One region of the Rhodoflexus sp. genome, then DNA from elsewhere that is predicted to be linked to it. Evidence: riboswitches for the same ligand, from Rfam matches in the RefSeq annotation. Region 1 holds a riboswitch; the other holds the start of a gene.
What was found. A riboswitch is a leader RNA that binds a small molecule or an ion and turns the genes downstream of it on or off. The one in region 1 is predicted to bind S-adenosylmethionine.

Region 1 (16,400 bases):
CAGGGAAAGTTACCCTTTCATCTGCCACCTATTTTTCAGCGGGAGGCGGGCATAGCTACACAGCCGCTGGGACGGTTGAAGTTTACTTGGCCCGAAGAGTTGGGACTTTCGCGCCTGCAACTGCGCGCAACCGACTCTATTGTCCGTTTTGCTATTGAGCGGCGGGCTATTCCCGGAGCTGTAGTGCTTGCCGCCAAAGGTGGTAAAGTTTTTTATTACAAATCTTTTGGGTATCACACTTTTGACTCCTTGCTGCCGATGCAGAAAAACGATGTGTTCGATCTGGCATCTCTTACCAAAATCTGTGCATCTGCTGCCGCCCTGATGAAATTGCAGGACGAGCGAAAGATAGACGTGGAAAGACCTTTTTCGCGTTACGAAAGATCTTGGGCTAAAACAGATAAAAGCCGTCTGACACTTAAGGAAATACTGACGCATCAGGCAGGTTTAAAGGCTTGGATTCCTTTTTGGCAGAACGCTCGCCAGCCCAATGGTGCATTGCGTAGCACAGTTTTCAGCAAGGATTCTTCGGCTGCTTATCCTCTGAAAGTTGCTGATCGCTTGTACATCCAACGCAATTATCCCGATAGCCTCCTGCTTCAGATTCGTAACTCACCTTTGGACAAGCGCGGCGAGTATGTGTACAGCGATCTGTCTTATTACTACTATCCAAAGTTGGTTCGCAGGCTTTCAGGGCGGAGCTTTGATGATTTCCTGAGCAGGAATTTTTACCAACCGCTCGGCGCAACTACGCTTACTTTCAACCCCTTGCAAAACGGCATACCGCTGCGCAGCATCGTCCCGACCGAATTGGACATAGCGTTTCGCCAGCAACTGCTGCATGGAACAGTGCACGACGAAGGTGCAGCAATGATGGGAGGCATTTCGGGGCATGCGGGGCTGTTTGGCAACGCCGCAGACATTGCCAAACTGATGCAAATGTATCTGAACAGAGGGCAATATGCAGGCAAGCAATACATCCGCCCCGAAACGATCGAGTACTTTACGCGCTGCCACTTTTGCGACAGTAAAGACCCTACCAAAGGCAACCAGCGAGGCATTGCCTTTGACAGAATGCGCGGCAACAACACTGCCCCCTCTGCCTCGCCGCAAAGTTTCGGGCATTCGGGTTTTACAGGGACATTTAGTTGGGCAGATCCTGCCAACGGACTGCTCTATGTATTCCTTTCCAATCGCGTAAATCCTTCCCGCAACAATAACCTCCTTTCAGATTTGAGTACGCGGACGAATGTACTTGAGTCGTTTTATCAGTTGTTCCGACAGTAAAAAAGGCTGAATACAGATTGTTTGGCTACATTTACGCTCGAAATTACCGAACAAAAAGGGATTGCTACACAATCGAATGATGGATCAGTCAACAGAAAATCAGGAACAATGGACGGAAATTATCCGCCCTGAAACCCCGTGGTGGGATCTGAAACTGAGGGAGTTGTACCGCTACCGCGATTTGGTACGCATTTTTGTCTGGCGCGACTTTGTGGCTGCCTACAAACAGACGCTGCTCGGCCCGATGTGGCATTTTATCAACCCCTTTGTCAGTACGATTATCAATACCATCGTATTTGGGGCCATTGCGCAGATTCCTATGGAAGGTATTCCGCCTTTTCTGTTTCAATTTACCAGTATGATGTTTTGGAGCTATTTTACGCGCTGTTTCAATGCTGCGCAAAATACTTTTCTGGGCAATGCAGGTATCTTTAGTAAAGTTTATTTTCCAAGACTGGCAGTACCCGTATCGGGTGCTATTTCTGCACTTTTTCAGTTTGGTATTCTGTTTGTTTTTTATGTGTTGTGTGTTGCATGGTATAGCTGGCAGGGCAAATCAATCGCGATTAACTGGCTGTTTTTTGCATTGCTACCCGTGTGGCTGCTGCTTTTCGCGATGACGGCAATGGGACTTGGTGCAATCGTGGCTTCGCTAACTACCAAATACCGCGATCTGAATCTCTTCGTTGGCTATGGCTTGTCTATATTGATGTATATATCTGCGGTAGTATTCCCTTTGTCTGCTGTTCCGGATGGCTTCCAGCGCTATGTTAACCTGAACCCGATTGTACCGTTGATGGAACTGGGTCGTCATGCGCTGCTCGGCGTTGGCGAGGTGAGCCTCAGCGGCTTACTGATTAGCACCGGCTTTGCCATACTGATTTTCTTTGTGGGCATAGCTATGTTCAACCGCGCCGAACGGACGTTTATTGATAGTGTGTAGGTTCACAACACGAGTTTTGAGCTATAATACCATTATGAATTGCATGATGGGGCCAATCGAGGCTATCCAAAAAGGATGAATGTAGCACAGATGTTGATCTATAGCTGTTTGATTATCAAGTGATTAACAAATCACATACTAAAGTCCCTGTTACTTTTGGGACAGTCTCACGAAGCACAAAAAGGGGAGCAGGGATGATTTCCATGTTACCAATGCCTACGGGATAAAATCTTCGTGGTACATGATTCATTTCAGTGTTACCTTGCAGCAAATGGAAATTCATCAACCTGACTGAAGTGGCTATGGAAACGTGGCAAATCATCCTCTTACTGATCCTGAGCTATATTTCGATCAATATTATTGCTTTTCGGATACAAGAGCGTTTTTTGTTTCGCCCTGAAAAATTGCCGCAGCATTTTAAGTACAAATACGATTTTCCCTTCGAAGAACTTTTTTTTGACATAGAACCGGGCGTTCGGATTAATGGACTGAAATTCACATCCTTACAGGAAGGTCAGCCCAAAGGATTGATTATGTATTTCCATGGCAACAGCCGAAGCATCAAAGGTTGGGGAAAATACTCGACCGATTTTACGCAACATGGCTACGACGTTGTGATGATTGATTATCGAGGCTTTGGCAAAAGCATCGGGCGGCGCAGCGAGGAAGCCCTGAAGAAAGACGCGCAGTTTGTCTATGACCAACTAAAAGCAGATTATCCCGAAAGTCGTATTCTGGTCTATGGGCGCTCGATTGGATCGGGATTTGCTACCAAACTGGCTTCTGCCAACCACCCGCGCATGCTGATTTTGGATGCGCCTTACTATAGCATGAGCCGCGTGGCTAAGCGCTACCTGCCGTTTCTACCGATTCCATGGATTTTGCGCTACCCGATCCGTACCTACACGTGGATTAAGTACGTTAAGTGTCCGATCAAGATTCTACACGGAACCCATGACCGTTTGATTCCATTTAAACAAAGTGTTGATTTACAAAAACTCATGCCGCATCAAATAGAGCTTTTTGCCATTAAAAGCGGCGGACATAATAATTTACCGCTTTTTAAGCAATATCACGATGCGATGCATAAAATTTTGACTGAAGCGGAACACTTATCCGACGATCGTTTCGATATTCGCCCTGACTTATTCTGATATTAGGGAGTATTTGGCAAAATGTAATGATCGTTTGCCTGTTCATAAATAAACATAGCAGGCCTGAAAGACCTGCCATGTTTCAGGCAACTGATTGATGATGATTTGCATCTCACTCTTTTGTAAATAGTGTAAGATACTACTCGTCTAAAATCGGTCTGTTTATATGCTATGCAATTCACATGCGGATTTAGAACTGGGCCTCTTCTGTGGAACCTTTCAGAGCCTGAGTAGAGGCTTGTCCATTCATTACAGTATTCTGAACAGCATCAAAGTAGCCCGTACCAACAAACGCTTGATGCTTAACAGCGCGGAAACCTTCAGCGCTTAGTGCAAACTCTTTTTGCTGTAATTCAGAGTAGCCCGCCATGCCTTTGTCGCGGTAGGCGCTTGCCAATTCAAACATACTTGCATTGAGCGAGTGGAAACCTGCCAGCGTGATGAACTGAAACTTATAGCCCATTTCGGCGATTTTTTCGCGGAAGGTAAGCATCTCTTCGTAGCTCAGTTTGGAAGCCCAGTTGAAAGACGGTGAGCAATTGTAGGCCAATAGTTTTCCGGGATACCGTGCGCGGATCGCCTCTGCAAATTCGCGTGCCTCGCCCAGATCCGGATGAGAAGTTTCACACCAGATTAGGTCGGCAAAAGGTGCATAGGACAGTCCGCGACTGATCGCTTGCTCAATGCCGTTGCGGACTTTGTAGAAGCCCTCTATGGTGCGCTGGCCGTAGATAAACGGACGATCGCGCTCGTCTATATCACTGGTGATCAGATTGGCAGCATCCGCATCGGTACGGGCAATCAAAAGGGTTGGTACACCCATTACATCGGCTGCCAGCCTTGCTGCTACGAGTTTATCTACTGCTTCGCGGGTCGGAACCAATACTTTACCGCCTAAATGCCCGCATTTTTTGGCACTGGAGAGCTGATCTTCGAAGTGTACGCCTGAGGCGCCGGCCTCAATCATGGCTTTCATCAATTCAAAAGCATTCAGATTGCCACCAAAACCGGCTTCCGCATCTGCCACAATGGGCGCAAGCCAATACTTATCGTTGTTGCCTTCCAATGTCGCGATCTGATCGGCGCGGAGCAAGGCGTTGTTAATTCTTTTGACTACCATCGGCACTGAGTTGGCCGGATAAAGACTTTGGTCCGGGTACATTTCGCCTGCCAAATTGGCATCTGCCGCAACCTGCCAGCCGCTTAGGTAAATCGCTTTCAAACCTGCTTGCACTTGCTGGACAGCCTGATTGCCTGTCAGCGCACCAAGCGCAGCTACGTAATTTTCGCTGTGCAATAGATTCCAGAGGCGTTCCGCGCCCATGCGAGCGATCGAATACTCCAAAGTAAAACTGCCTTGCAGATTGATTACTTCTTCTGCTGTGTAAGGACGTTCGATGCCTTTCCAGCGTGGGTTGATTGTCCAATCAGTTACTAATTGACTGATGCGTTCTTGTTTGTTTTGCATGATTGACAAAAAATTTACTTAATGAAAATGTATTTTAGATGAATCTGTGTGCTTGTGTTAAGCCAGTAGTTGGTAAGCCCGAATGGTCAGAAAATCTTCAAATTCGTTGGAAAGCACCTGCTGATCAAGCAATTCGGCAGCAGTGATGAGTTTATCGGCAAAAGTTTCAGGGTATTGTCTTATCAGTTCTTCCAAGATTTGCGCCCGCAAGTTGCGGTAAGTTGCTTCATCGAACAGTTCGCCATTTACGGAAATACGGTGATGCAGCCATTGCCATAGTTGCGCACGTGAGATTTCAGCGGTAGCGGCATCCTCCATCAGGTTGTTAATCGCTACAGCGCCCTGTCCTTTGAGCCAATAGGCTGTGTAGAGGATACCCACGTGGATATTAGTTTTGATGCCTTGTAAAGTAATTTGACCTGGCGTTGCCTGCGCATCGAGCAGTTGATCGGCTGTAACGGCAACATCTTCGCGCAGACGGTTTTTCTGGTGCGGTTGCTCGCCAAGTATGCGGTTAAATACTTCTTCTGCAATCGGTACAAGTCCGGGGTGTGCTACCCATGTGCCGTCGTAGCCTTGCTGCGCCTCGCGCTCCTTATCGGCTCGAACATTGGCAAATGCACGTGCATTGATAGTCTCGTCCTTGCTGGGAATAAACGCCGCCATACCCCCGATAGCGTGTGCGCCGCGCTTGTGGCAGGTAGCAACGAGCAACTCTGCATAAGCCCGCATAAAAGGAACAGTCATCGTAATATCGGAGCGATCGGGCAGCAGAAAAGCGCGATGCCGATGAAATTTTTTGATAAAACTGAATATATAATCCCAGCGACCGGCATTCAATCCCGCCATGTGTTCGCGGAGTTCGTAAATAATTTCATCCATTTCAAAAGCTGCTGTAATGGTTTCGATCAGTACAGTCGCCTTGATCGTGCCATGTGGGATGCGCAGGTAGTTCTCCGCTGCGGTAAATACATCGTTCCAAAGTCTTGCCTCGCGATGGCTTTCTAACTTAGGCAGGTAGAAATAAGGACCTGAGCCGCGGGATAGCAGTTCATGTGCGTTATGGAAAATATACAAACCAAAGTCAAATAGCGAGGCTGAAATAGGTTCATTGTTGATGCGCAGGTGCTTTTCGACCAGATGCCAGCCACGTGGACGCACTTTGAGCACGGCAGTTTGTTCCTTGAGTTCGTACAACTTGCCTTCGGGCGAACGGAAATCAATGGTCTTGCGTACAGCGTCATACAGGTTAATTTGTCCTTCAAGGCAGTTTTCCCATGTCGGGCCGTTAGCATCCTCAAAATCTGCCATGAAAATTTTTGCACCTGAATTGAGTGCATTAATCACCATTTTACGATCTACGGGGCCGGTAATTTCAACGCGGCGATTTTGCAGGTCGGCAGGAATGGGTGCTACCTGCCAATCGCCTTGACGAATGTGTTCAGTTTCGGGTAAGAAGTCTGGCAACTCGCCTCGATTAAAAGACGCTTGCCGTTCCTTGCGGTGGGCGAGCAGATCCTTGCGACGCGTATTGAAACTCTCGTGCAAATGGTGTAAAAACTCTAGTGCTGTGGGGCTGAGGATTTCCTCCTGTTGCGGCGTTACGGGCGCTAAAAATTGAATGGCGGTATCTGTCTGCATGGCTTCCATATCCTGTTGGTGTCTGATGTAATTGATGATACAAACTTACAAAAGAGAAAAACACAAGTCAAGCGAATTTTCGCAAAATAAATTTTTTCGCAAAATGATTTTTTTAAGCGAAAGGCATCAGGGAGGTCTCAGAGCGGGTATTGCGCTGCTTGAAAAGCCCAAAAATTTTTTTAGCTTTACCGAAATTCTTTTTTTGAGCGAAAATTCGCTGGAATGTTGTGTGGTGTGATCAGGTCAAGCAAAGTATTTAATGAACTGGCGTAGTTCTTTATATTTCAAGCGAACTTGTGTATTTTTACAAAAAAGCCACATTTTAAGCCATGTTGATTGAATTTAGAGTTGCTAACTACCGTTCCGTAGGTGAGGAGCAGATTATTAGTCTGCTTCCGGCGCGGCAACAGCAGGAATATCCGCAGAATATCTTTCACGCAGGTCGCTTTGAAGCATTGAATGCGGTTGCTTTGTATGGCGCTAACGGTAGCGGAAAAAGTAATCTGCTAAAAGCAATTGGCCTGCTGGAGCGTCTTGTCAAGTATTCAGCCAAAGACTCGTCAACTGTAAAGTTGCCCTACGACCCTTTCTTGCTGCGCCAAGGCTGGCAGGAGCGCCCGTGTACCTTAGAAATTACTTTTGTTATTCCGCCTTCACGCTATCGTTACGGGCTGATTTTCAAGGCTGATGCGGTGGAACAGGAATGGCTTTTTCGTAAAACAACAGGGCGCGAAGTGCTGCTGTTTCAACGTGAGGGTGAGACGATTGACATTAAGCACGGGTTCAAAGGCAATAAGTCAGTGATTAATATTGCTGTTGATGCCACCCGCGCCAATGGTCTGTTCCTTTCAACAGCCGATATGATGAACGTAGAAGAGGCTGTCAAAATTATGAGCTGGTTTCGCCATCTGGTAAGCATTGACAGTTTGCAGCTTGCCAACAATCCTACGACATTAAATCTACTGCAACAGGCTGATTATCAGACGCTCATTCGGCATTACTTGCAAAAAGTCGGCGTAGGGCTGGCAGATATTGAACTTACAGGAGCGTCTGATGAAAATAAGGATAATTTACGAAAGCCAATACCGATACAAACCCTTACGCCCAAAGTACAAGCTGCACATAAGTTATATGCAGAAAATGGCAAGCCGACAGCTAACCTGCTTCGCTGGGATTTTGATGAGCGGGAATCTGCCGGAACAAAGAAAGCCTTTCATCTGAGCGGGCCTGTACTGTGGACGCTGTTGAATGGGGGCGTACTGATAGCCGATGAAATAGAAGCAACATTGCACCCGCTAATGACCCTGCAAATCATTGAACTGTTTCTGAATCCTGCAACCAATCCCCGACGGGCACAACTGATTTTTGCCACACACGATACCAACCTGCTCAGCTACGCACATCTGCGCCGCGATCAAATTTATTTTGTAGAAAAAAACGACTGGGAAAGCAGCGAAATATATGCACTTTCCGATTTTATCTATTACACAGATAAGCAAGGCAGCGCAAAGCCTTCCAAAGAACGCATGGATGCCAATAAAGAAAAGCGCTACATGGAAGGGCGCTATGGCGCAGTGCCGCTGCTGGGTAAATTTCAAGAACTTATTCGGCAGATGCAATGGCAAAAAGAGGCAAGCTAACAGGTAAGGAAGCGCGCAGTGAGATCAGTCGTCCTATTCGCTGGCGCAAGTACAAGCATTTTATGCTGATTATTTGCGAAGACCAGAAAACAGAACCTGCTTATTTTGAGCGTTTTACTTTACTTTTTCCACCTGAAACAGTTTTTATCAGGACAGTAGGTACAGGCAGGAAGACCAAAGGCATTGTAGAACAGGCAATCCGCGAGCGAAACCTGCTACATGAGGAAGCTAAAAAAGAAGCAGATGAGGTTTGGCTTGTATTTGACAAAGATGATGAAGGTAATAACCCAACTACGTTGCAAAATTTTGAGGAGGCGTGGGGTAATGCGATTGCTGAAAATTTGAATCTTGCATTTAGCAATGAGGTGTTTGAATTATGGCTGCTGCTACACGTAGCAGATGTAGCCCCCGATCATCCGATAGGCAGGCAAGAAGTTTATCTGCGTTTACAGGAAACTATACGGCAGTACCTTAGTTACGATAAGTTTGAGTATGTTCATGGCAACCTTACTATTTTGGACATAATAGAGGCAATAGGCAATGAAACGGAAGCTATTCGGCGTGCGCAGTTATTGGAAAACTTTCATCAAAAAGCAGGAAATAAGCCACTGCAAGCCAATCCGGGTACAATGGTGTACCGGCTGATAATTCAGTTGAGAGACCTCATTGCATGGTATAATGAATAAAACTAACGAAAAACTCTATGTCCCGTCCTCCTATCCGCGAATCGGCAGTTAAGCTACTTTTTGGTTTGAAAATCAGACAGTTGCGCAGTGAAAAAAATATTTCTCAAAGCGAACTTGCCGAAAAGGCAGGCCTTTCGGTATCGTATCTCAACGAAATCGAGAAAGGAAAAAAGCTGCCTAAAATTGAAAAGATTGCCCAGTTGGCAGATAGCCTCGGCGTAAGCTACGACTGGTTGGTTTCACTTCAGACCCAAAAGAGTCTCAAACCTGTCGCCGAATTGCTGCGCACCAACTTGCTGGAAGAGTTGCCGCTGGATTTTTTTGGGATAGATAAGTCTCAACTATTTGACATTCTGTCGGTTGCGCCTGTAAAACTCAATGCCTTTATCAACACCATCATTGAAATCAGCCGCAACTACGGCATGAAGGTAGAGCATATTTACTTCTCGGCGCTGCGCTCCTACCAAGAAATGCACGAAAATTATTTTGACGATATCGAGCAACAGGTAGAAGCCTTTAAAAAGCAACATGCAATTCATCATTTCCCGCTGTGTGCGCAAGAGCTGATCCGTATTCTCAGCGATGCGTACAACTATCGCATCGAGGAAAATGGGCTTTCACAACAGCCTGAATTACAAGAACTTCGTTCGGTAACATTGAAGGGTAAACAGCCGCGGCTGTTGCTCAACAAAGACCTAAGCGAGACGCAAAAATGCTTTATTCTGGGGCGCGAGCTGGGCTTTCAGTTTATGAAAATCACGGATCGCTCTTATACTACCTCGTGGGTAGAGGTAAACTCTTTTGATCAGGCAGTCAATAATTTTAAAGGGTCATATTTTAGTTGCGCACTTTTTTTACCTCGCGAAGAGTTTCTGGCAGATCTGCGAGCCGTTTTTCAGTCCAAAGCCTTTCAGCCTGAGCTACTGCTGCAACTGTTGGATAAATACCAAGTTGCCCCAGAGTTGTTTTACCACCGATTGACCAATTTATTGCCGCGTTTTTTTGGGTTGCATGAGCTGTTTTTCCTCCGTTTCAACAATCGGGCAGGTACAGACCTCTACGATTTGAGCAAAGAACTGCATCTCTCAGGTTTGCAAGCACCTCACGCATCTATGCTCAACGAGCATTACTGTCGTCGTTGGGTGTCCATTCAGGTCATTCAGGACTTGCGGGCAAAGCTACAGGCAGGCGAGGCGGACGTATTGTGCAAGGCGCAGCGCTCCAAATACTACGGGCTTGAAAAAGAGTACCTGATTCTGAGTATGGCAAAGCCTTCGTTTAAAGGTTCGCCTATAATTCACAGCGTTTCGATTGGCTTGCTTGTCAATGATGCGCTTAAGAAGAGTATTCGCTTTTGGAACGATCCAGCAATTCCCATCCGCTTAGTAGGTGAAACCTGCGAGCGATGTATTGCTACGGACTGCGAGTCGCGGGCAGCCGAACCGACGATCCGCCGTCAGGAGCAGCGCATCGCTAATCTGAAAGCAGCCCTTGAAACCTTGCAGCGCGAGGATTAGAAACAACTCTTTTCATTTTGCCGCCGCGATACTTGCTAAAAGCCTTCGGTTGTTTTAACTTGTTGGCTGATATATATCGGCTTATGGAAAATAAAATCAGCATCGTAACGGGCGCTAATTCGGGTATTGGCAAAGTAACAGCCATCGCACTTGCCAAACGCGGGGATAGGGTTGTGATGATGTGCCGCAACCTTGCAAAGGCAAATGCAGCCCGCGATGCAATCATCAACCTTTCGGGCAACGACAAAGTGGAGGTTATTCAGGTAGATTTTGCCTCACAGCAGCAGATTCGGAAGGCGGCTGCGCAGTTCCTTGCCCGTTACGATCGCTTAGATGTGCTGGTCAATAATGCAGGGTTTCTGGCTTCCGACAAGCGACAACTGACTGAAGACGGCATAGAAACAACTTTTGCGGTCAATCATTTGGGCTATTTTATGCTGACAGGATTGCTAATGCCTGCCTTGGAAAAAGCTGCTGCCCAGAACGGAGAGGCACGGGTAGTATGCGTGGCTTCCGAAGCACATCGCTATGCTCCTTTTAGTTTGGAAAATCTACAAATGGAACGTGGATATAGTGGTATAAAAGCCTATTGCGTCTCTAAGTTGTGCAATATTATCTTTACGGCAGAACTTGCCAGAAAAACGGCAGGAAAAAATATTACAGCCAATTCGCTTCATCCCGGGGCTGTTAACTCAGGTTTTGCAGGTGATACTTCGGGCTGGTTCGCGTGGCTGTTCAAAATTGCCAAACCTTTCCTGATCAGCGAGGAAGAAGGTGCTGAAACCTCAATCTATCTGGCTACTTCGCCCGATGTCAAAGGCATCAGCGGTGGCTACTTCTATAAAAAACGAATGCGACGAAATATGATTGCCGCTGCTACAGACGCGCAAATTGCCCGCCGACTTTGGGAAATGAGTGAACAACTGACCGGCGTTCGATATTAAATGAAAAGACTGTTTATTGCAGCTTTTCGTTTTCCTTGTGGCGGGTTGCATCGCGTTTGGTTTTTTTGTCCATGCGCCGTTGGAAGGCTTCGGTCAGGTCTATTCCCGTCTGATTGGCTAAGCAAATTAATACAAAAAGTACATCTGCCATCTCTTCGCCCAAATCTACTTCTTGATCGGATGCTTTGAACGACTGTTCGCCATATTTTCGAGCCATGATGCGGGCCACTTCGCCGACTTCCTCCATCAATATGGCAGTGTTGGTCAGTTCGTTGAAGTAGCGCACACCGATCGTGCTGATCCATTCATCAACAATTTTTTGGGCTTCCCGGATGGTCATAAGAACTATTTTTTATTTTTGGAATCAATGATGATCGTTACGGGGCCGTCGTTGAGCAGGCGCACTTTCATATCAGCGCCAAAAATACCCGTTTCAATTTTTTTACCGGTCAGTTGTTGCAAGCGGGCAATCATTGCCTCGTAAAGTGGAATAGCCACAGGCGGTGGGGCAGCCTCTATGAACGAGGGACGATTGCCTTTTTTGGTGCTTGCATGCAGCGTAAACTGGCTGATAAGCAAGATGTTACCATCAATATCTGCCAGTGCGCGGTTCATTTTTCCCTCCTCGTCGCTAAAAATACGCAGCCCGGCAATTTTTCCTGCCAGCCATTCTACGTCTTCGGTGGTATCGTTGTTGGCAATGCCCAGCAGCACCAGAAAGCCTGTTGCAATCTGCCCGTGTACATGTCCTTCTATGGTTACAGAGGCTTCTGTAACGCGTTGCACAACAGCAATCATCAGTAGCATCAGAAGTTATCGTAGTGTTCTTTGATAATGCGAGGCGCTGTTTCGCGCAAGATATCCCACTCGTAGTTAAGCGTCGCCATCGCATGATGCGCCGTCAGGTCGAAGAGGCAGGGCACTACTGAGACATAATTATGTGCAATTGCCCACTCGTCGGTATCTTCGCCTTTATCGGGATTTTCAAAACTACCTGCCAGCCACAGGTATTTTCTGCCGTAGGGATCAGTTCGTTCGTCAAACTCTTCCTTCCAGCGGGCTTTTGCCTGACGGCAGATCTTGATGCCTTTGATCTCTTCTTCCTGTTTTCTTGGAAAATTGACATTGAGTGCTGTTCCGCGTGGCAGCCCTGTCTTGAGCACTTGCTGTGCGATCGAGGTTACATAGGGGATGACATGGCTAAAGTCGGCATCTTTGCTAAAATCGCAGAGCGAAAAGCCGATGGCAGGCATTCCTTCGATCGCGGCTTCGATCGCGGCCGACATCGTACCCGAATAGAGAATGCTGATAGAAGTATTGCTGCCGTGGTTAATGCCGCTAACGACAAGGTCAGGGGTTCTATCCTTAAGGATGTAATACTTTGCCAGTTTGATGCAATCGGCTGGAGTTCCCGAACTTTCGTAAGACTCTACGCCCTCAAAAACAGATGATCTGTAGATTTTGAGCGGCGAGTGGATCGTGATGGCGTGTCCCATGCCCGACTGCGGGCTGTTGGGCGCTACTACCAGCAGATCGCCCAGCGGACGCATGGCTTCTACCAGTACGCTGATACCTTTGGCTGTAATGCCGTCATCGTTAGAAATTAGTATAAGAGGTCTGTCAGATTCTTTCATTAGGCAGCTGATGAAGTGCTTCTTCTTAAATCGTAGATAAATAATGTACTCAAAACCACTGTGATAGCCAATGGGATCACCATACTTCCCAAAAGTACGACAGGATCGAACAGTTTGTTCATTTGGTTAAAAAGTAATCTGCCTGCAATTGCACCTATAACCGTAACAACAGTAATTAGACCCAAGATGTGTCCGCGCCTTTCAATGGGGGAGTGGAAGGTTGCAATGCCTACCAATACAGGGCCAATGCTTCCCGTAGTAAAAGAGAGTACCAATATTAGCAACATAGGTGTTGGCAGATCGGGCATCGAGTCTATTGTACTAGTGGGCTGAAAATCAAACATACTAACAGCAAAAATCATAATGATGATAATGCTTATCAATAGTTTGGTAATCAGAATAGCCTGTAAAGGAAAATAATGTACCAGCGCAGCAGTAATCAAACGACTGCTGATGATAGAGGCAATTAATAGGATCGTATATTGCCATACCAGCGTATCGCTTAGTTGTAAAAAACTCGCATTGTAGTAGCTCATCCATGCAAAAATAAAAGTATTAACTATGATAATAAGCCCAAGACAAAATGCCATCAGTGCAATAAGTGTACGCGATAAGGTACTCAAAATATTGGGAAGACTCATAACAACAGCCTTGAACTGATTTCCCGATATAGGAGAGGGCTTGCCAAACTCGTAACGATCTTTCATAAAAAAGACCAAAGCCCCGAGTGCCAGGCAGGCGATACCAGATACTAAATATAACTGATGCAGTTCGAGTTGTTGTGCATAAATCATTGCACCCGAGAGCAATACAGTAAGCATTACACCCGACATGTAGGCAGTTTCTAAGTGGCAGATATCGGAAAGCAAACCTTCCTCCCTGCTATTTTGCAGCGATAGTTCATAAGCAAAGCAAAGGCGAAAAATGCCAAATATGAAACCGACAACTATATAAAGCGACCAGAATGTCCATGAACCGGGTACTGCAAAGGCAAACAAAGAAGCTACTGCGAGCGATAAAAAGCCTGCCAATAGGATCTTGCGCAGATTTATGCTTGTAACAAGCGAAGCTACCAGCACGCCGCCTACCAGGCCTGCCAACTCTCTGTACAAGGTTACATTGCGGATGCTACTGCTATCTATATCGTACTGATAAGCAGCCACACTGATAAAAATAGCCGAAAAAACCAGCGTTGCTACTACAGCATAAGACCAATATAGTAGATTCTTTAGTCTGACTTCATTCATGGGACTATCCGACAAGACAACAAAGCAAATGTATCAATTTTCTCTCAGAAACCCATTTGTGTTGTATATTGCCAACCAAAAGTTAAACCCTTACAATACGAATGATTCCTTCGCGTATCTATTTGATTGGTATGCCCGGATCGGGCAAAACAACTTTAGGTAAACAATTAGCCGGCAAAATTGCATACCACTTCGTTGATCTGGACGATTTGATTGCAGAACAGGCACAAATGAGCATTGCCGATATTTTTGCACAAAAAGGTGAAGCGTATTTTCGCGAGCTTGAGAAAGAGGCTTTGCATAGCACTTTTAAAATGTCGCGTACCATAGTTGCCACCGGAGGCGGAACACCCTGCTTTTTCGATAACATGGAGCAGATTAATACTCATGGGTTAGCAGTTTTTATTAATGTACCGCTTTCATTAATTGCAGGTAGGATTGAACGCCAGCAACAAGAGCGCCCGCTGCTCGCCTCTGAAAGCGCTGAGCATATCTTAGAAAAACTCAAGGAGTTGTATCAAAAACGATTCCCGTATTATGATCAGGCAGAAGTAGCCATTAGCGGGCTGGATCTGAACGCCGACTACATCTACAACAAGATCCACAAATACCTTTCCGAGCAATAAAAAAAGAGACTGTACATTTTTTTCAAAAAAACGCCTGCAAAGTTTGGAGTTTAGAAAAGCACTTTATTACTTTGCTATATCAGTCAATTGCTCGTGCAATTGATTTATACAGAAAGGGGGAGAGACTAGGCTCGATGAACCCTTAGCAACCTGAATCATTCAAGGTGCTAATTCCTAACCCAAAAGGGGAATATAAATTGATTGCTACTTATGAACACACAGAGCATTAATTCCACAAATTCACATCCTCATTCATTTGCAGCTTTGTCTGTGAATTATCCCTTCACTAACAGATCTTTTGCCAACACATTCGCTCAAATGTGTTGTTGTTACTGTTGTTAGTCCTCCTGTTGTTTTGCTGATCCTTTGGGGTTGATACACCGCTTCGGTTGGTGTGTATTACTATCTTTTATGCAAATTTTATACATTCCATCTTAATTTATTAACAAACCATGTCAAAATCACTTCATTTCGAGACATTACAGCTCCATGCCGGACAAGAAATTGATCCCACAACACGCTCTAGAGCTGTACCGATCTATCAGACTACTTCCTATGTGTTCAAAGATGCTGAACACGGGGCTAATCTGTTTGCGCTCAAAGAGTTTGGCAACATCTACACCCGTTTGATGAATCCTACTACCGACGTATTTGAGAAACGCGTAGCCGCTTTGGAGGGCGGCGTAGCTGCTTTGGCGGTAGGTTCGGGGCAGGCAGCGCAGTTTATCGCACTTAATAATATTTTGCAGGCAGGCGATAATTTTGTCAGCAGCCCCTATTTATATGGCGGCACTTACAACCAATTCAAAGTAGCCTTCAAAAGATTGGGTATTACAGTTAAATTTGCCAACAGCGATAGTGCAGAAGATTTAGAAGCGCAGATAGATGCTAATTCTAAAGCTATTTATGTTGAAACGATTGGCAATGGCGCATTCAGCGTGCCTGATTTTGATCGCGTAGCGGCTTTGGCACGTAAATACGATCTACCGCTGATTGTTGATAATACTTTTGGTGCGGGCGGATACTTGTTCCGTCCGATTGAGCACGGAGCTAACGTTGTAGTAGCCTCTGCCACTAAGTGGATCGGCGGGCATGGTACGAGCATCGGCGGCGTTATCGTTGACGGCGGTAACTACAACTGGGGCAACGGCAAGTTCCCACAGTTTTCAGAACCTGCTGAAGGCTACCATGGATTGAATTTCTGGGAGGTGTTTGGTAGCGAAGGCCCGTTTGGCAACATTGCTTTTATCATTCGCGCAAGGGTAGAGGGGCTGCGCGACTTCGGACCCGCGCTGAGTCCTTTCAATTCCTTCCTGCTGTTGCAAGGTTTGGAAACGCTTTCGCTGCGTGTAGATCGCACAGTAGATAATGCGCTCAAAATCGCACGTTGGTTAGAGGCGCATCCTGAGGTGATTGCTGTTAACTATCCCGGACTGGCGAGCAGTCCTTTCCACCAGATAGCCCGTAAGTACTTCAAGAAAGGCTTTGGCGGCGTACTGACTTTCACCTTGCGCGGCGATCGCGAACGGGCGGCAGCATTTGTCAACAGCCTGCAACTGATCAGCCATCTGGCCAACGTAGGAGATGCCAAAACGCTGATTATTCACCCTGCT
Region 2 (16,400 bases), on a different contig from region 1:
GCAACCTGACTATTAAGTAGTTCAGCAAACTGTAAGCGACGTGCAACGCACGCTCTTTAGGCTATGTAAGTAATTGACATTCAGTAAATAATCAACACGCACCTTCAAGAGTGCGATACATTTTAATTTACCCAATTAATCATTTCCTGTAAACTAAATCCAAACAAACGCCATGAGCGACACACCTCCAAATACTTCATTAGTGCCTTCTGAAACACCAAAACAGGAGCAAGGCAAATTTGATTTCAATAAGTTGATGGATGATGCCAAAGCTATTTTGGGTATCCTACAAGAAAAAGGCAGCGAAGTAGCAAAAGAAATTCAGGAAGAATTAGACGAGATTCGCGCTAAAATGGCTGATGAAGCCACCCGCGAGGAGTACAAGAAAAAAGCAATGGACACCTTTGCCTCCATTAAAAGTCGCGTAAAAGAACTGGCAGACGATGCGGACGACGAAGTAAGAGAGACCTTTGCAGAGTTGCGTCAGGAATTTGACGAAAAAATCGCCAAAGTAAAGAGCGGCGAATTGATGAAAGAAATCCGCGAAGAATTAGACGAATTCAAAGAAGACGTTCAGGAAGCTTTTGCTGGATTGAAAAATCGCTTTTTTGGTGAGAAGAAAAGCGACGATGCACCTGATAAGCAGTAAAGTGAAGATAAAAGGAAGCCCGATACATAATATCGGGTTTCCTCACTACAGCTGGTTAAAATAAGACTAATTCATATTTGTTGCATATACGCTAAGCTTGTTTTTCAACTCTTTACGGGCAATGTGAATGCGATTCTTTACCGTTCCAATCGGAATCTGCAACTTGTCTGCAATCTCATGGTATTTAAAACCACGAAAGTGCATCACAAAAGGTACCCTATATGCCTCATCTAAGTTATCAATAGCCTTGTTCATGTCTGACATCATAAAGGCAGAAAAAGCAAGGTTATGCGTAATGTTTGCCGAAGAATTGAGGTAGTGAAGGTTATCGGTAGAATCAATAAATGTATTACGACGAACTAATCGCTGATAGTTCGTAATAAACGTGTTTTTCATGATTGTATAAAGCCATGCCTTAAGGTTAGTACCCTCTGCAAATTTCTCACGGTTGATGAAGGCTTTCAGCATCGTTTCCTGCAATAGGTCGTTCGCTTCTTCTGCATCCTTAGTAAGTTTCATCGCAAACGGCTTCAGCGATGAAGTCATATCCTTAATTGAATGGCTAAATTCTGATGCTGTCATGGCTGTGATTTTTTTGTTTAAGCAAATATAGCAATCCTTAAACACAAATGCAAGAGCTTGTTTAAGTTTTTAAAAGAATTACCTTAACAAAATCTCAAATGAGCAACCAATCGTTAAAAAGTATCCGTTATCGCTTTTACACCTTGTATGCTACGCGCTATTCTGTAACCGCCTTTAGGTGATGAAATTGCGCGATAGACGCTACCCAATCGTTGTGAATTGCATGATGAGTAAAGGTAGTATGATAAAACACGCCGTTTATGATATGCTGATGTAAAACAGGTTCAATGCTACCAGACAGGTTACGCATCCGGAATACGAAGCCTATGCACCAATGTCACTCAGTGAAATGAAAAAAAAATAGCTTACGCAACAGCGCAACAATGGACGATTAGCAAATTCGCGATGGTTCACCCCACGAATCCGTTAGCGATTGGCGAGGTGGCTGTAGTCGTTGCCGTTGCCACCCCGCATCGCAAAGAGGCTTTTGAAGCCTGTCGTTCTATCATTGATACACTCAAAGCGACCGTTCCTATCTGGAAAAAGGAGCATTTTGAGGGCGGCGCTGTGTGGATCGCTGCCCATCCATAAACCTACATATTGCGGCGATACTTGCCGCCTACTTCGTAGAGAGCAGAAGAAATTTGCCCCAGACTGCACGTTTTGACGGCTTCCATCAGCGATTCAAAGATATTTTCGCCTGCAAGCGCCGTTTCCTGCAATCGGCGCAGCGCCTGCTTGCCGTCTTCGGCATAAGTAGCTTCAAAACTGCGCAGCGAACGGATGGCGTACTCCTTTTCTTCGGCGGTTGAGCGGCGCACTTCGGCAGGGATAATCGTCGGCGAGCCGTTCGGATCAAGGAAAGTATTCACCCCAATAATCGGCAGTTTGCCGCTGTGTTTCAGGGTTTCGTAATACATGCTTTCCTCCTGAATTTTGCTGCGCTGGTACATGCGCTCCATCGCTCCCAAAACGCCGCCGCGTTCCGAAATGGCACGGAATTCTTGCATCACCGCTTCTTCCACCAAATCGGTCAGTTCTTCAATGATGAACGAGCCTTGCAGTGGGTTTTCGTTCTTGTTCAGTCCCAGTTCTTTGTTGATAATCAACTGAATAGCCAGCGCGCGGCGCACGCTTTCCTCTGTCGGCGTGGTGATCGCTTCGTCGTAGGCGTTGGTGTGCAAACTGTTGCAGTTGTCGTACAGCGCGTACAATGCCTGCAAGGTCGTGCGGATGTCGTTGAAAGCGATTTCCTGCGCATGCAAACTACGTCCCGAAGTCTGAATGTGGTATTTCAGTTTCTGGCTGCGTTCGTTGCCTTTGTATTTGTATTTGATGGCTTTTGCCCAAATGCGACGCGCCACGCGACCCAGCACCGAATATTCGGGATCCATGCCGTTGGAGAAGAAGAACGACAAGTTAGGCGCAAAATCGTCAATGTGCATGCCGCGGCTCAGGTAATATTCCACATAAGTAAAACCGTTGGAAAGCGTAAAGGCCAACTGGCTGATAGGGTTTGCGCCCGCTTCGGCGATGTGGTAGCCGCTGATAGATACAGAATAAAAATTCTGCACTTTATTGTCCACAAAATACTGCTGGATGTCGCCCATCATGCGCAGGGCGAACTCTGTGCTGAAAATACAGGTGTTTTGCGCTTGGTCTTCTTTGAGGATGTCGGCTTGCACCGTGCCGCGCACTTGACGGAGCGTATCGGCTTTGATTTGGTCGTAAACTTCACGCGGCAGCACGCGGTCGCCCGTCGTGCCGAGCAACAACAGCCCCAAACCGTCGTTGCCTTCGGGCAGGCTGCCCTGATAAGCCGTTTCAGTGGCTTTGAGTTTTTGCTGCACTTCTTGTAGCAAACCGTTTTTGCGGATATAAATTTCGCATTGCTGGTCAATAGCGGTATTGAGAAACATAGCCAAAATAGCGGGCGCAGGACCGTTGATGGTCATGGAAACCGAAGTGGCAGGGTGGCAGAGGTCGAAGCCGGAGTAGAGTTTCTTTGCGTCGTCCAGCGTAGCGACGCTCACGCCGGAGTTGCCTATTTTGCCGTAAATATCGGGGCGATGGTCGGGGTTTTCGCCGTAGAGCGTAACCGAATCAAACGCCGTAGAAAGTCGCTTGGCAGGCATTCCTTTCGAGAGAAAATGAAAACGGCGATTGGTTTTTTCCGGTCCGCCTTCGCCTGCAAACATACGCGCTGGGTCTTCGCCTTCGCGTTTGAGCGGGAATACGCCCGCCGTATAGGGGAAAAATCCGGGCGTGTTTTCAGTCAGCAGCCAAGTGAGGATGTCGCCCCAGTCTTCGTATTTAGGCAGCGCCACTTTGGGGATTTTCAGCCCTGAAAGCGAGGTTGTGTAAAGGTCTTGCGCAATGACTTTGTCGCGTACCTGAAAGTAGTACTTATCGGCGCGATAGCGTTTTTTGACCTCTTCCCAAGATTCCAGCAAACGGCGACATTCAGGGTCTAAGCGTTCGCTAAGTGTCTGGTATTGAGCGATTAAATCTTTCAAATAGTCGGGTTCGTCCTGTACGTATTCAATGGCGCGAACGGCGCTTTTTTCTTCGCCTTCGGTTACAGTAACGTCAATGCGCTTCTGTCCGATGCCTTCGCGCAAGTGTATGATTGCGCCGTGCAATTGGTACATTTTGCGGGCAATTGCGCTTTGTTCTTTGACAAATTGCTTGTATTGGTCAAGCGTTTCGCAAATTTCGGCCAGATAGCGCGTGCGGTCGGACGGAATAATCGGCTTGGGCAGCGAAGTGAGCGGTGAGCCGCCGTCGCTTGCATCGGCATGAATCCAACTTAGCGAAACGCCGCGGCTTTCCATGCGTTCGCGCAGTTTGCCCATCGTTTTGCGGAACAGCAAGTTCGTTCCGGCATCGTTGAACTGGCTGGCAATCGTGCCGAAAACGGGCAGTTGCTCATCGGGCGTATCCCAAAGGTTGTGGTTGCGGCGGTATTGCTTGCGCACATCGCGCAGGGCATCTAATGAACCGCGCTTGTCAAATTTATTAATAGCAATCAGGTCTGCAAAGTCCAACATGTCAATTTTTTCCAATTGCGTCTGCGCGCCAAATTCATTGGTCATTACGTAGAGCGACACGTCGGAGTGTTCAATAATTTCCGTGTCGGACTGCCCGATGCCCGAAGTTTCTACAATCACCAAATCAAAGTTGGCGGCTTTGCAAATGTCAATCGCCTGCTGCACGTGGCGACTGAGCGCCAAATTGCTCTGACGGGTTGCCAGCGAACGCATGTACACACGCGGATTGTCGGCGCTGTTCATGCGGATACGGTCGCCCAGCAGCGCGCCGCCCGTTTTCCGCTTAGAAGGGTCAACAGAAATAATCGCCAGTTTGCGGTCGGTGTATTCATAAAGGAAACGGCGAATCAACTCGTCCACCATGCTGGACTTACCCGCGCCGCCTGTTCCCGTAATGCCCAGCACAGGCACATCGGCGCGCGGCCGAACAGTTACTGTTTCATAAACCTCCGGATGATTTTCCGCCAGCGAGATGAGCCTGCCTAAGTGCGCGGGATTGCTCCAGTCAATGGCTTTATGTCCTTCGGTGAGGAAGCATGAAGCCTGCAAGGGGTCAAAATCAGACTTTTGCATCAGGTCGTTAATCATGCCCTGCAAGCCCATTTGCCGCCCGTCGTCGGGGCTGTAAATGCGTGTGATGCCGTAGGCGTGCAGTTCTTCTATTTCGGTAGGCAGAATGGTGCCGCCGCCGCCGCCAAAAATGCGGATATGACCACAGCCGCGTTCCTGCAACAGGTCGTAGATATATTTGAAATACTCCACGTGTCCGCCTTGATACGATGTAATAGCGATTGCTTGCACATCTTCCTGAATGGCGCATTCCACTACTTCACGCGCCGAGCGGTTATGTCCTAAGTGAATCACTTCCGCCCCCGTCGCCTGCATCATGCGGCGCATGAGGTTGATGGCGGCATCGTGCCCGTCAAAGAGAGAGGCTGCCGTTACTATGCGGATTTTGTGTTTGGGTTGGTAAGGTAGCATGGATTTGGGTGTTTATTGGTCAAGCAAATTTAACCCAAAATGAATGGAACCTAAGCGCCTTTGGCATCAAGCGCTTTATTCGTCTTCGCCTTTTTGATAGCCTTCGTAGTGGTAGGACTGCTCAATACCTTTAAGAATAATCTCTCTGTTGTTAATTTCTTCGGTGAGATGGGCGGAAAGCAGCACGCGCAGTTCCAAATCGTTGATGGGGCTTCTTTACATTGCCTGCAAATACAATTCCTTGCTGATAAATTGCCAATCCACCACTTTTTTGAGCCTTTTTTTCAATAGCATATCTAACCAAATGCGCATCGCTCTGCCGTTGCTCTCCAAAAAGGGGTGTGCGATGTTCATTTCCACATATTTGGCAATGATTTCCTCAAAAGTATTTTCAGGCATTTGTTCAATTTTTGCCAGCGCCTCTTTCAGATACAAAGCCGTAGCAAAGCGAAAGCCGCCTTTGGAAATATTTTGGGTACGAATTTGCCCTGCAAAGTCATACAAACCGCCAAAAAGATAGGTGTGGATTTGCTGCAACCCCTTAGTAGTCCCGACCTCTATCTTCTCAATATCGCCTGTCTCAAACAGCCGGTACGCGTTTTGGATGCTTTGCTTGTCTATGTTTTTCATGGTTAGAGCCGTATTATACCAGAATAAATTCAACCTTAGCGCATTTTCCGTTTCGAGCATGGCGCTCTTTGTGATGAATGGCTTTTGACCACAAAGAACGCCATGTTTAAAATGCTGATACACTGAAATTTAATTGCTGCCTTATTTTTTCGCCAGACGGAAGTTCAGGCGGGCGAAGTAGAACGCACCACCCATGCCCATCTGCACGGGCGCGTATTTGAATACGCCGAAGTAGCTGTTCGGATAAATCTGCTCGTCGGGGAATACATTGAAGAGGTTGTTTGCGCCTATAGTCAGCGAAAGCGAAGGCAACAGTTCGTAAGCTAATGAAAGATCGGTTACCAATTTGCCGCTGTGTACTTGCACCTCGCCGAAGGGAAAGCCGTTGCGCGTAACTTCGCCGAAGTAGGTATTGCGCAGCAACACACCAAACTTGCCGATATTATAGCCCACTCCTGCATTGATTTTAGAGCGCGGATTGCTGCGCTCAATCAAGGTGCGCTCCGCTGGGCTGAAATAAATGTCTTCCTGACCAACCAGCGCGGGCGGAATACTCAGTTCATCGCCTACTTCTATGCGGTTGAAGTTGGCTGCCAGCGTCAAATCCAGTTTGCCGGAGCCGATTGGAGTGCGGTATTGCGCCACCGCATCAATGCCCTGTACCTGTACGTTCACCGCATTGGTGAAAAATCGGGCTACGTCTGCGCCAAAAGGCAGCAGCAGTCGCTGAATTTCAGGCACATCGCCGCCGAAGGGATCTTGCCCGAAGCCGCCTGTGAGTACCACGCGGTCGTTGATGCGCGTACTGTAACCGTCAATGGTCAGGCTAAAATTACCCATCGGGCTGAAGGTTGCGCCTACGCTGTAATTCACTGAGGTTTCATGCTTCAACTTTGGAATACCCAAAGCTGCTGCAATCGGGCTGTTGTTGGCAAAAAATCCTGATTCGCCCAAACGTCCGTTAGGCAAAATGTCGGTCGTTACGGAGGTGAAAAACTGCTGGTGCAGCGAGGGAGCGCGGAAGCCTGTGCTCAAAGCGCCACGCAGCGCAAAGCTGTTGGTCAGGTTGAAGCGGGTCGCTAATTTGCCGTTCAAAGTTGCGCCGAAATCGCTGTAATTTTCAAAACGGGCTGCCGCCTCTACTGTCCATTTTTTGCTAATGTCCAATTCCGCATCGGCATACAGCGCCACGTTGTTGCGGCTGGCATTAACGGCGCGCGCAAAACCATTGAACGACTGCGCACCGCCTGCCAAACCGCTTGGATTGGTTGTAGTGCCGTCAGGTTGGGTTACTAAGGCATAATTGCGCCATGAAGCCTCTTCACCTGCACGAATTTGGTAGTTTTCCAGACGGAATTCCGCGCCGAAAGCAAGGTTCAAACCACTCAAAACGCCTGCATAGAAGCGGCTCAAATCGGCGTTCATCGTGTTTTGCAAAAAGGAATGACCGCCCGCATCAAAGCGCTTAGGGCTTGCCTGACGCAGCGAGGCATTGTTCGTATTGTCCACTGTGTAGTCAAAGCGGTTATTGCCCAGCGTGTTGCTCAGGTCAAACAACCAACCGCTGTTGAAGCGGTGTTTCAAACCTACTGCCAATGAGCCATCAAAAATATTGGACAAAGTGCTGGGCTGGAAACCAAGCGGGAAGATTTCAGGTACTACGCGGTTAGTTTCCGAAGGCAGGCGGCGGAAACCGTTACCCTTGCCCCGACGATAGTTCAAACCACTGAAAGCATAGAGTTCGGTATTTTTGCTATTGCCCAGCGGCAGGCTGAAATTGAAGAACAGCGAGGCATTGTCTATCGCCGCATCACCCACGCGGAAGTTGAAATCATCGCGGGTCAGTCCGCGACGCGCCAATTCGTTGTCGTCAAAGCGACGGGATGCGGCAGGGTCGTCTGTAAACACATAGGCAAAAAAGTTACCCAAAGCGGACTGGTCAAAAATAATCAGGTCGTGGTTGTTGGTGCGGTTAGTCTGCCCGCGGTGGTAATATTCGCCTGTGATGTTCAGGTAGCCGCCTTTTTTGCCTATATCAAAGCCGTAGTTGGCGTTGAACTGCGTCATCTGCCCGTCGCCTGCCGAGGTAATGCCCGAAGAAGCATTGACGTTGAGCAGGTTTGTATTTTTCTTCAGTACAATGTTGATAACGCCTGCAATGGCATCCGAGCCGTATTGCGCCGAAGCGCCGTCGCGCAGGATTTCAATGCGCTCAATCGCTGCGGCAGGGATGGAGTTCAGGTCAGTACCGACCGTGCCATTGCCGAAAGTGCCCTGATTGTTGAGCAACGAAGTGGTATGTCTGCGCTTGCCGTTAATCAGCACGAGGGTCTGGTCGGGGCCAAGTCCGCGCAGCGAAGCAGGATCAATGTGTTCTGTACCGTCCGAAGCCGACTGACGGTTGGCATTGAACGAAGGAGCCAGATAGGTCAGAATCTGGTTCACGTCGTATTGCGGAACGACCTGTTGCAGGGCTGCCATGTCAATCACATCTACCGGAACGGTCGTGTTCAGTTCGGTGCGATTAATGTTGCGCGAACCTACAATCTGGATGTCCTGAATCATGCGGTCGGCAGGTGCAAGACTCACGTTGATGGTCGTTTCGCTGCCCACGCTGATTTCCTGTGTCTGATAGCCTATGTAGCTGAAAACCAGCACATCGCCCGATTTGGCGCGTATCTGATACTGCCCGTTGCCGGCGGTTGTAGTGCCCTGCGTCGTATTTTTGATACGAATGCTTACGCCGGCGAGCGATTCAGAATTCCCCGATTCGGTTACAGTGCCTTTAATGGTTAGTTGTTGTGCCAGTAGTGGACTGCTCAAAAGCAATAGCAGCGCCAACTGCAAGAAAAAAATTTTTCTCATGCGGGAAAGTGATTAAGTAAAAATGTGGAATAAGTGACGACTGTGAAAAAACAGCAGGAATTTACAATTGTTCAACATGCAAAACAACAATTAAATTTATTTTTCCCAAAATCGGGTTAGGATTTAGCACCTTGATTTTCAGGTTGCTAAGGGTTCGCAGAGCCTAATCTCTCCCCCTTTCTTAATAAATCAATTGACAGGTTGACAATTGAGTGCTGCAAAGGAGTGTTACAAATGATAGATCGCCAAAATAATTAGGCAGATTTTTGCAATGGTTTCAATAACTGGTCAAATTAACACGTTCTTTTTTACCGCAGAGTGCGCAAAGATTCAATCGCAAAGTACACAAAGAGAAAGACCATCAAAAAAACACTTAGCGGACTTGGCGGTAGCTATTTTTAAAGCGCGTTTTAAACTGCTTACTTACCCATTTTGAGCCAGTAAATCGCCAAGCCTGCGACCATAATCAGTGTGCTGATCAATGATTCCCAAGGCTTTTCATAAGCCACAAAACCAAGAATCCACGTATTGGCGAGCAGAAAAACGGCAGGCGTAACAGGATAGCCCCACATTTTGTACGGCAAAGGGCGGTTCGGATGGCGCAAGCGAAGTACGTACACCCCCGCCACTGCCAGCGAAGTCAGCATCATCAGTACAAAGCCTGTGTACATCATCGCCTGCTCAAAACTTGCCGTGTAGATAAACAGCAGTGTAATGACGGTTTGGGAAATGGTTGCATAAACGGGAGTCTGCCTGCCGCTGACTTTTGCCAAAACGCTCATGAAGGAATAGTCTTCGCCCATGACTTTAAGGATGCGCGGACCAATGAACACCATCGCGCTAACGGTAGAAAGCAGCAGCAGCGCAATCAGCAGCGAAAGCACGTCGCCAATTGCAGAGCCGAAAATATAGGTGCCTGCCAAAAAGCCAATTTCAATTTTTCCTGCCAAATCGGCAATTGGAACGGTATAAAGAAATACAAAATTGACAGCTGTGTAAAGCATCGTTACCAAAAGCGTACTGCCAAAGAGAGAAACAGGCAAATCGCGCTGCGGGTTGCGCAATTCGCCCGCGATGTAGATGGCTGCGTTCCAGCCCGTGTAGGCATAAGACACATAGACGAGCGAAACGGCAAAAGGTGCAGAAGCCAGCCAAGCCCAATCCGAAGCCTGCGGCATGAGGCTGAACTCAACGGGCTGCTCCACAAAAGCAATCGCCGCTACAAAAAACATAACCACGAGCAGTTTGAGCAGCGTGAAAAAGTTTTGGAAATAGCTGCCTACTTTAACGCTGTACGAATGTATGAGCGCAAAAGCAACCACAACCGCTGCCGCCGTGTGTGTCGTTGGCAAATCGGGAAACACTGCTGCCGTGTATTTTGCCAGCGCTACGGCAGCCAGCGCAGTTGGTGCAGCAAAGCCGACAGTTGCTGAAACCCAGCCCGCCAGAAAACCAATGGCAGGGTGGTAAATTTCGCCCAGCAGGTGGTATTCACCCCCCGAACGGGGCGAAGCAGCACCCAGTTCGCCGTAGGCAAGCGCACCACAGAAAGCAATTAATCCGCCAATTGGCCAGAGCATCAGCAGTGCAAAAACAGAGGTTATGTCGGCAGCCTGAAAACCTAAGCTGGTAAATACGCCCGTGCCAATCATATTGGCAACTACTACCGAGCCTGCAGTCATTACTCCGATATTACCCGCAATAGGTTGATTGGTTTTATTGCTCACTTATATGATTTGATTTTGTTTGGTTTACGTAGCGACATAGCACACGGATTGGGGCAGATGACGCGGATTGACACGGTTTTTTCTGTTGCTATTACCGTTGTTCGTGTCCTCACGAACGACATCCCATACGCAAGTGGTTTGTGAGGACACAAACCACGGCATTAGTGTCCCCACGAACAACCATTTCAAGGGGCGATGTGCCATTAATCCACTGCCCAGATTTCATACAAGGCTTCACCACGGCTGTTTTTGCCTTTGTGATGCCAGTCTTTGTCTTTTATCTCAAAGTCAAAAGTCAGGCTTGCACCTACGCGGCTGTTGTCGCGGCTGAAAAACTTGATATTTTCGGTGTATTTGCCGTCTTGCACAGTATAAGTACCGCCGCCGCAGCCGAAGAACTGCTTGGTATCTGTGTTGATGGCTGCCCAAACGAAGTAGCCGCCTGTCAGCAACTTAATGGTTTTGCGGGCGCTGCGCGGCGAACGGGTTTCTTTGCCTTCTGCATCTACCCTGCCTGCAAAGCGCCATAAGCCTGTCAGCGAAGTAGCGCCATCGTCTATTTTCGTCCATGTTTCTGTACTACCTTCGGGTGTGATGATATTCATCTGTTTGCCGTCAGCAGCAACTGAAAAAGTAAATGAGCGGTTGCTGCCAACCAACGTAGAGTCCGCTGAGTTGAACTCCAGCGTTCCGATGAACTGATCGCCTGCTATGCGATACGTGCCGCCCAACACGCCTATGAACTGCTTGTCCTGCTCGTTGAAGGCAGCTGAAACAAAATAACTGTCGCTCATCATATAGATAACTTCAGCACCTGCGGGTATCCCTTGCGGATTCATCACCCGCCACGTTCCTTTCAAGCGGGCATCCTGCGCATACACAAGACCCACTGTCAGCATCCCGATAACGGTCAGCCATAATTTCACATGTTTCATCATTTGATTAAGGGTTGGTTAAACAGGGGTTAAAGATAGCCGATTTCCATGAGTTCATATTTTTTAAAGGCTGCCACGAGGTTTTATGCCGTTTGTAGGCTAATTTGTGCATATCAACAAATTAATATCAAGAAAAACGAAATATGAGAACGATTGGACTATTGCTACTGGCTGTTCTGTTGTTGGCAGCGCCCGAAGCATGGACACAAAAGAAAGGCAAACCTGCTGCCATCGCTCGTTTAGACCCTTCCAAACCCGAAGATGCTGTTAAAATTATGCGCAAACTGCAAACCAGTTTGAAAGATGATGAAGATGTGGTTTATTGGTGGGAAGGCAATGTTTACAGCCGCGTCCCCGGCGAAAAAGACCGCCTGCTGTTTACCTATCAGGCAATGAACGTGCGCCGCAGCGCTACCCTGTCAGACCCTGAAAAAGGCTATGGCTACCGCATGGTATCGCGTGAGCTGCTTTTCTACCAAGACCCACAGACCAAAGAAATCATGCGCACGTGGAAAAATCCATGGACGGGTAAAGAAGTGGAAGTAGTTCACGTCGCCAACGACCCTGTAAACTCGCGCCCGATTTTTGCCAATGCCAACAGCTCTAACCCGTATAAACTGCCCGGTACTATCAAAGACGATATGTTCTTAGCAACTTTTGAAGTGCCTTTGTTCTACTCCAACCCGTTGGCAGGTGATTATCAGGACTATATAGGCGGAACTTACCAAGCGATGGAAATCTTTAACTTTGCCTGCAATACCGATGACCTGCTCGATGCTAATAAAAACACCGCCGAAAAAGCGATTGTAGCATGGAATCGCGTTTCTAAGTGGTTGCCGTGGATGGAAATGGGCGACCGCGCAGGGCAGCTGATTTTCAGCGGTTTAGGCAAAAAATTAAAAAGTTGGGACGATTTGCCCGAAGCGATGAAACAAGAAATTAAAACCAATTATCCTATCTACGTAACCGCGCCGCCAACCAACGACGAGCGCCCCAACGAAACGAGTTGGACGGTTTTTAAGAAATACATTGACGCAAAAAGACGGCAAAAATAAGCATGGAAAGCACGCGCAGTCCGTGGCAAACCCTTTCTTCCAAAGTCGTTTACGACAACCGTTGGATTTCTGTCAGGGAAGATGAGGTAATCAACCCTGCCGGAAATCTCGGCATTTATGGGGTGGTCAGTTTCAAGAACATTGCTATCGGCATTGTTCCCATTGATGCCAATGGCTACACGTGGTTAGTTGGGCAGTACCGCTATCCGCTCAATGAATATTCGTGGGAAATACCGATGGGCGGGGGACACAAAGAGTTGGATGTGCTTGCTTCGGCACAGCGCGAACTCAAAGAAGAAACAGGATTGACCGCTCAAAAGTGGACTTGCCTGATGAAACTGCACACCTCCAACTCTGTTACCGATGAAGTCGGCTATGTATTCCTTGCCGAAGATTTGCAGTCGGGCGAAACCGAATTTGAAGAAACCGAACAACTCGCCCTTTGGCATTTGCCTTTTAGCGAAGCGGTGGCAATGGCGATGGACGGACGCATCACCGATGCCATCAGCGTGGCAGGCTTGCTCAAAGCGGCGGCAGTTGTCAAATAGCGGCAACAAACAAACAGCCATTTCCACAAAAGCAGAAATGGCTGTTTGCTTGTAATCGTCTGAAAACTATCCTAAATATTCAGCTAATTGACTTGCCTTTGAAGATACACGCATTTTCTTGAGCGCTTTCTCTTTGATCTGGCGCACACGCTCGCGGGTAGTGCCCATAATCTCACCGATCTGATCCAGCGTCATTGGCGACTCGATACCAATACCAAAGAACAACTTCAAGATTTTGCGCTCGCGCTCGCTCAGGATAGAAAGCGCACGCTCGGTTTCGATACTCAAAGACTCGTTGTACTCAACATTTTTATCGGTGCTTTCTGTGGTATCGTCAGACATTACGTCGAGCAGCGTACCGCCATCTTCATTATCAAAAGGCGCATCTACGGAAATCTGACGCACGGAAGTGGTCATGATTCCTTTAATCTCTTTCAAATCCATTTCGAGGATTTCAGCCAACTCTTCAGGCGTTGGTTCGCGCTCGTACTGTTGCTCCCATTCGCCTGTAGCTGTTTTGAGCTTGTTCAAAGCATTGGTCTTATTGGCAGGCAAACGCACGATACGGCCGTTTTCGGCAATCGCCTGCATAATTGACTGACGAATCCACCAAACAGCATAAGAAATAAATTTGAAACCGCGCGTCTCATCAAACTTTTGGGCAGCCTTAATCAAACCTAAGTTACCTTCATTAATCAGGTCGTTGAGAGGCATATGTCCATTCTGATACTGCTTGGCTACCGACACAACGAATCGGAGGTTGGCTTTAGTCAGTTTGTCTAATGCGGCCTTGTCGCCCTGCTTAATGCGGCGTGCCAAATCTACCTCTTCGTCCACAGTCAGCATTTCGATACGGCTGATTTCTGTGAAGTACTTCTCAAGGGTAGCGCTTTCACGACGGTCGGTAATAGTGTTTGTAATTTTTAACTGACGCATTGGCTTGCAGATTTTTTTATAGTTATAAACAAATAACGTGATAAACAATAGCATTATTTTTCCTGCCACAAAAAACGCGATCCTCACAACATGAGGAAGGTAAGTTTTGCAACAGGTTAATCAGCGACAAAGTTTGTTTGCAACATGGTGTGAAGGCGCAAAGTTAGAAAACCCAACAAATACAAAATAAATTATTGCGGACTTTTTTTCCGGTAATTCGCTTAATTAACCGATCTGACAATCAAAATACTGGGACATTTGGCAATCCATTCGGGAAACTGTTCGGTTAGTCTTTCGTAAGTACGTCTGCTAACAAGCAGCAAGTCATAACCAACCAGCGGCCAATCAATTACCACAGACGATACTTTCAATATATCAACAGAAAAACTTTCGTAAAAGTTTATCGGTACTATATTTTTTTCGTCGGGTAAGTACAAATCGCTCTGTACGACTGTCAAATGCTGCGCTCCGCCGGCAATAAATTGCTGTACATAAGGCAAAAGTGCCATATCGCCGGGCGCATCGAGCAGTAGGAGCAGCTTTCTGACCTTGTCTAAGCCTCTATCTACGAAGATACCTATTTCTGCATCAACTTCATTGAGAAATCGCTGCACAAGTCCGCCGGTTTTTTCTGTTGTAAATAAAGAACGCGCTCCCCCGACAAGCAATAAGTCAAAATTACCCTTTTCTACGGTTTCTTCCACTTCTTTGACCAAGTCGTCGGTTGTCCGATAAATACAGTTGATAGCCACTTGCAATTGGTTTGCCATTTCTTTGATCGGCGCAAAACCTTCTTGCTCGAATATCTGTGCATCAATCGGGCTTACCTGCGAATTAGGTGTAATATGCAACGCTGTTATCTTCAAATTATTGTAGGGCGGTGTACCCATTTGGGCGGCCAAATGTAGCAGTTTGCGCCCCATAGCAGGTACGCCAAATGAAATGAGGATGTGATAGCTTTCTTTGTCTGCCGTGTCCACTGTGGCTGGTCGCAGCCATTCGGAAACCTTATCAATCAAATCCAGCGCAGGCCCAGTCATCATCGTCGTAGCAACAGCCATAATGACCATCATCGCAAATATTTCGGGACTCAGCAGCCCCAAGTCGTAGCCGATATTGAGCACGACTAATTCCATCAGCCCGCGCGTGTTCATTAATGCGCCGAGTATGAAACTATTCGACCAAGGCAGTCCAACTAAGCGCGCAGGGACGACCGTTCCCATCGTTTTTCCTACAACAGCTACGGCAACAATAACGGCACAAGTTGTCCAAAGGCTACTGTTATTCAATAAGCCGATCTCGGTGCGCAAGCCGGTAAATACAAAAAAAAGCGGCAGGAGGAGTACCAAACTTACATCTTCTACTTTTTCTGCCAAAATCTCTTTGAAACGAATGTTATGCGGAATGACTGCACCTGCCAAAAATGCTCCAAAAAACGCATGGATGCCGATTAGTTCGGTGATTAGTGCTGAGACGAGCAACAAAAGGAAAATAAATGTAATGACTGTGCGGTTGATATTTTCTTTGGATGCATATATCTCCGAAAACTTGATTAGAAATGGGCGAACGCCATAGAGCATCGCTGCCACATAAACAGCCGATGCACCTACGGTCAGCAATGCACCGCCGGTACTCCCCGCCTTTACAGTAGCAACTACTACGGCAAAAAGACACCATGCAGTAATATCATCTACAGCCGCACAGGTAATGATCATGCTGCCGAAAACGGTTTTGCTCAGCCCGCGCTCTTGCACAATGCGCGCCAATACGGGAAAAGCGGCTATGCTTATGGCAATCCCCATAAACAGTGCAAAGCCCATAAAGGGAGTGCTTGCAAGTGCAAATTTTTCATACAGAAAATACGCCAGCCCTACACCCATCGTATAGGCGATAATGATACTCGTATGGCTGATAATAATTGCCTTGCTCGCTTGCTTCCGCAGTACGGACAGATCCAGTTCGATGCCGATGATAAACATAAAAAGCACTAACCCAAACTGACTCAGCGCCTGCAAACCGGGTAGCGAGTCGGCAGGGAAAAGAAAAGCAGTAAAATCAGGAAATAGATTGCCAACCAGAGAAGGGCCGAGAATGATACCCGCCAGAATTTCACCTACTACGGAAGGCTGGCCGAGCCGCGTAGCAAGAATTCCCATCAGGCGTGCAAAAAACACTACCACAATTACTTGCAGCAAGAGCAAGGCGGCCGGATGATGTAGATTTTCAGCCAATGCTGCCCAGAGATCGGTCTCTGTTGCGGCGGCAGATCTCGTTTCAGCCGACGGATCTATACCTTTAGAAAAAGCACTGCCTTGGTAGAAAATCCACCAGAGCAGTGCGGCAGCACCTACGATCAGTGTCGCAAAGACAACAAGTACCCGATTCAAACGACTATCTGAATTTAGACTTGAGTTTAGCCAGTAGGGTATTCATATCCTCTTC

Region 2: it holds a riboswitch for S-adenosylmethionine, as region 1 does, so the genes downstream of both, ACWIP2_RS12200 (TonB-dependent receptor) here and ACWIP2_RS11115 (O-acetylhomoserine aminocarboxypropyltransferase/cysteine synthase family protein) in region 1, are expected to answer to the same signal.

Annotation. Positions count from the first base shown of each region.
Region 1 covers NZ_JBRCHD010000048.1:20,301-36,700, forward strand. Annotated here, with positions in the region: gene ACWIP2_RS11045 (serine hydrolase domain-containing protein) at 1-1,287, shown strand, start outside; gene ACWIP2_RS11050 (ABC transporter permease) at 1,364-2,230, shown strand; gene ACWIP2_RS11055 (alpha/beta hydrolase) at 2,533-3,384, shown strand; gene aceA (isocitrate lyase) at 3,575-4,852, opposite strand; gene aceB (malate synthase A) at 4,910-6,502, opposite strand; gene ACWIP2_RS11070 (AAA family ATPase) at 6,823-8,133, shown strand; gene ACWIP2_RS11075 (RloB family protein) at 8,112-8,819, shown strand; gene ACWIP2_RS11080 (helix-turn-helix domain-containing protein) at 8,837-10,336, shown strand; gene ACWIP2_RS11085 (SDR family oxidoreductase) at 10,420-11,280, shown strand; gene ACWIP2_RS11090 (nucleotide pyrophosphohydrolase) at 11,294-11,620, opposite strand; gene dtd (D-aminoacyl-tRNA deacylase) at 11,626-12,078, opposite strand; gene surE (5'/3'-nucleotidase SurE) at 12,087-12,914, opposite strand; gene ACWIP2_RS11105 (MFS transporter) at 12,914-14,161, opposite strand; gene ACWIP2_RS11110 (shikimate kinase) at 14,263-14,787, shown strand; SAM riboswitch class I at 14,889-14,986, shown strand; gene ACWIP2_RS11115 (O-acetylhomoserine aminocarboxypropyltransferase/cysteine synthase family protein) at 15,240-16,400, shown strand, end outside.
Region 2 covers NZ_JBRCHD010000053.1:94,961-111,360, reverse strand. Annotated here, with positions in the region: gene ACWIP2_RS12230 (hypothetical protein) at 173-649, shown strand; gene ACWIP2_RS12225 (RNA polymerase sigma factor) at 716-1,231, opposite strand; gene ACWIP2_RS12220 (molybdenum cofactor biosynthesis protein MoaE) at 1,592-1,822, shown strand; gene ACWIP2_RS12215 (methylmalonyl-CoA mutase family protein) at 1,825-5,262, opposite strand; gene ACWIP2_RS12210 (hypothetical protein) at 5,338-5,460, opposite strand; gene fic (protein adenylyltransferase Fic) at 5,479-5,892, opposite strand; gene ACWIP2_RS12200 (TonB-dependent receptor) at 6,034-8,757, opposite strand; SAM riboswitch class I at 8,851-8,948, opposite strand; gene ACWIP2_RS12195 (APC family permease) at 9,177-10,484, opposite strand; gene ACWIP2_RS12190 (membrane or secreted protein) at 10,688-11,422, opposite strand; gene ACWIP2_RS12185 (DUF1838 family protein) at 11,563-12,474, shown strand; gene ACWIP2_RS12180 (NUDIX domain-containing protein) at 12,477-13,022, shown strand; gene ACWIP2_RS12175 (sigma-70 family RNA polymerase sigma factor) at 13,089-13,958, opposite strand; gene ACWIP2_RS12170 (cation:proton antiporter) at 14,180-16,345, opposite strand; gene ACWIP2_RS12165 (Tex family protein) at 16,350-16,400, opposite strand, start outside.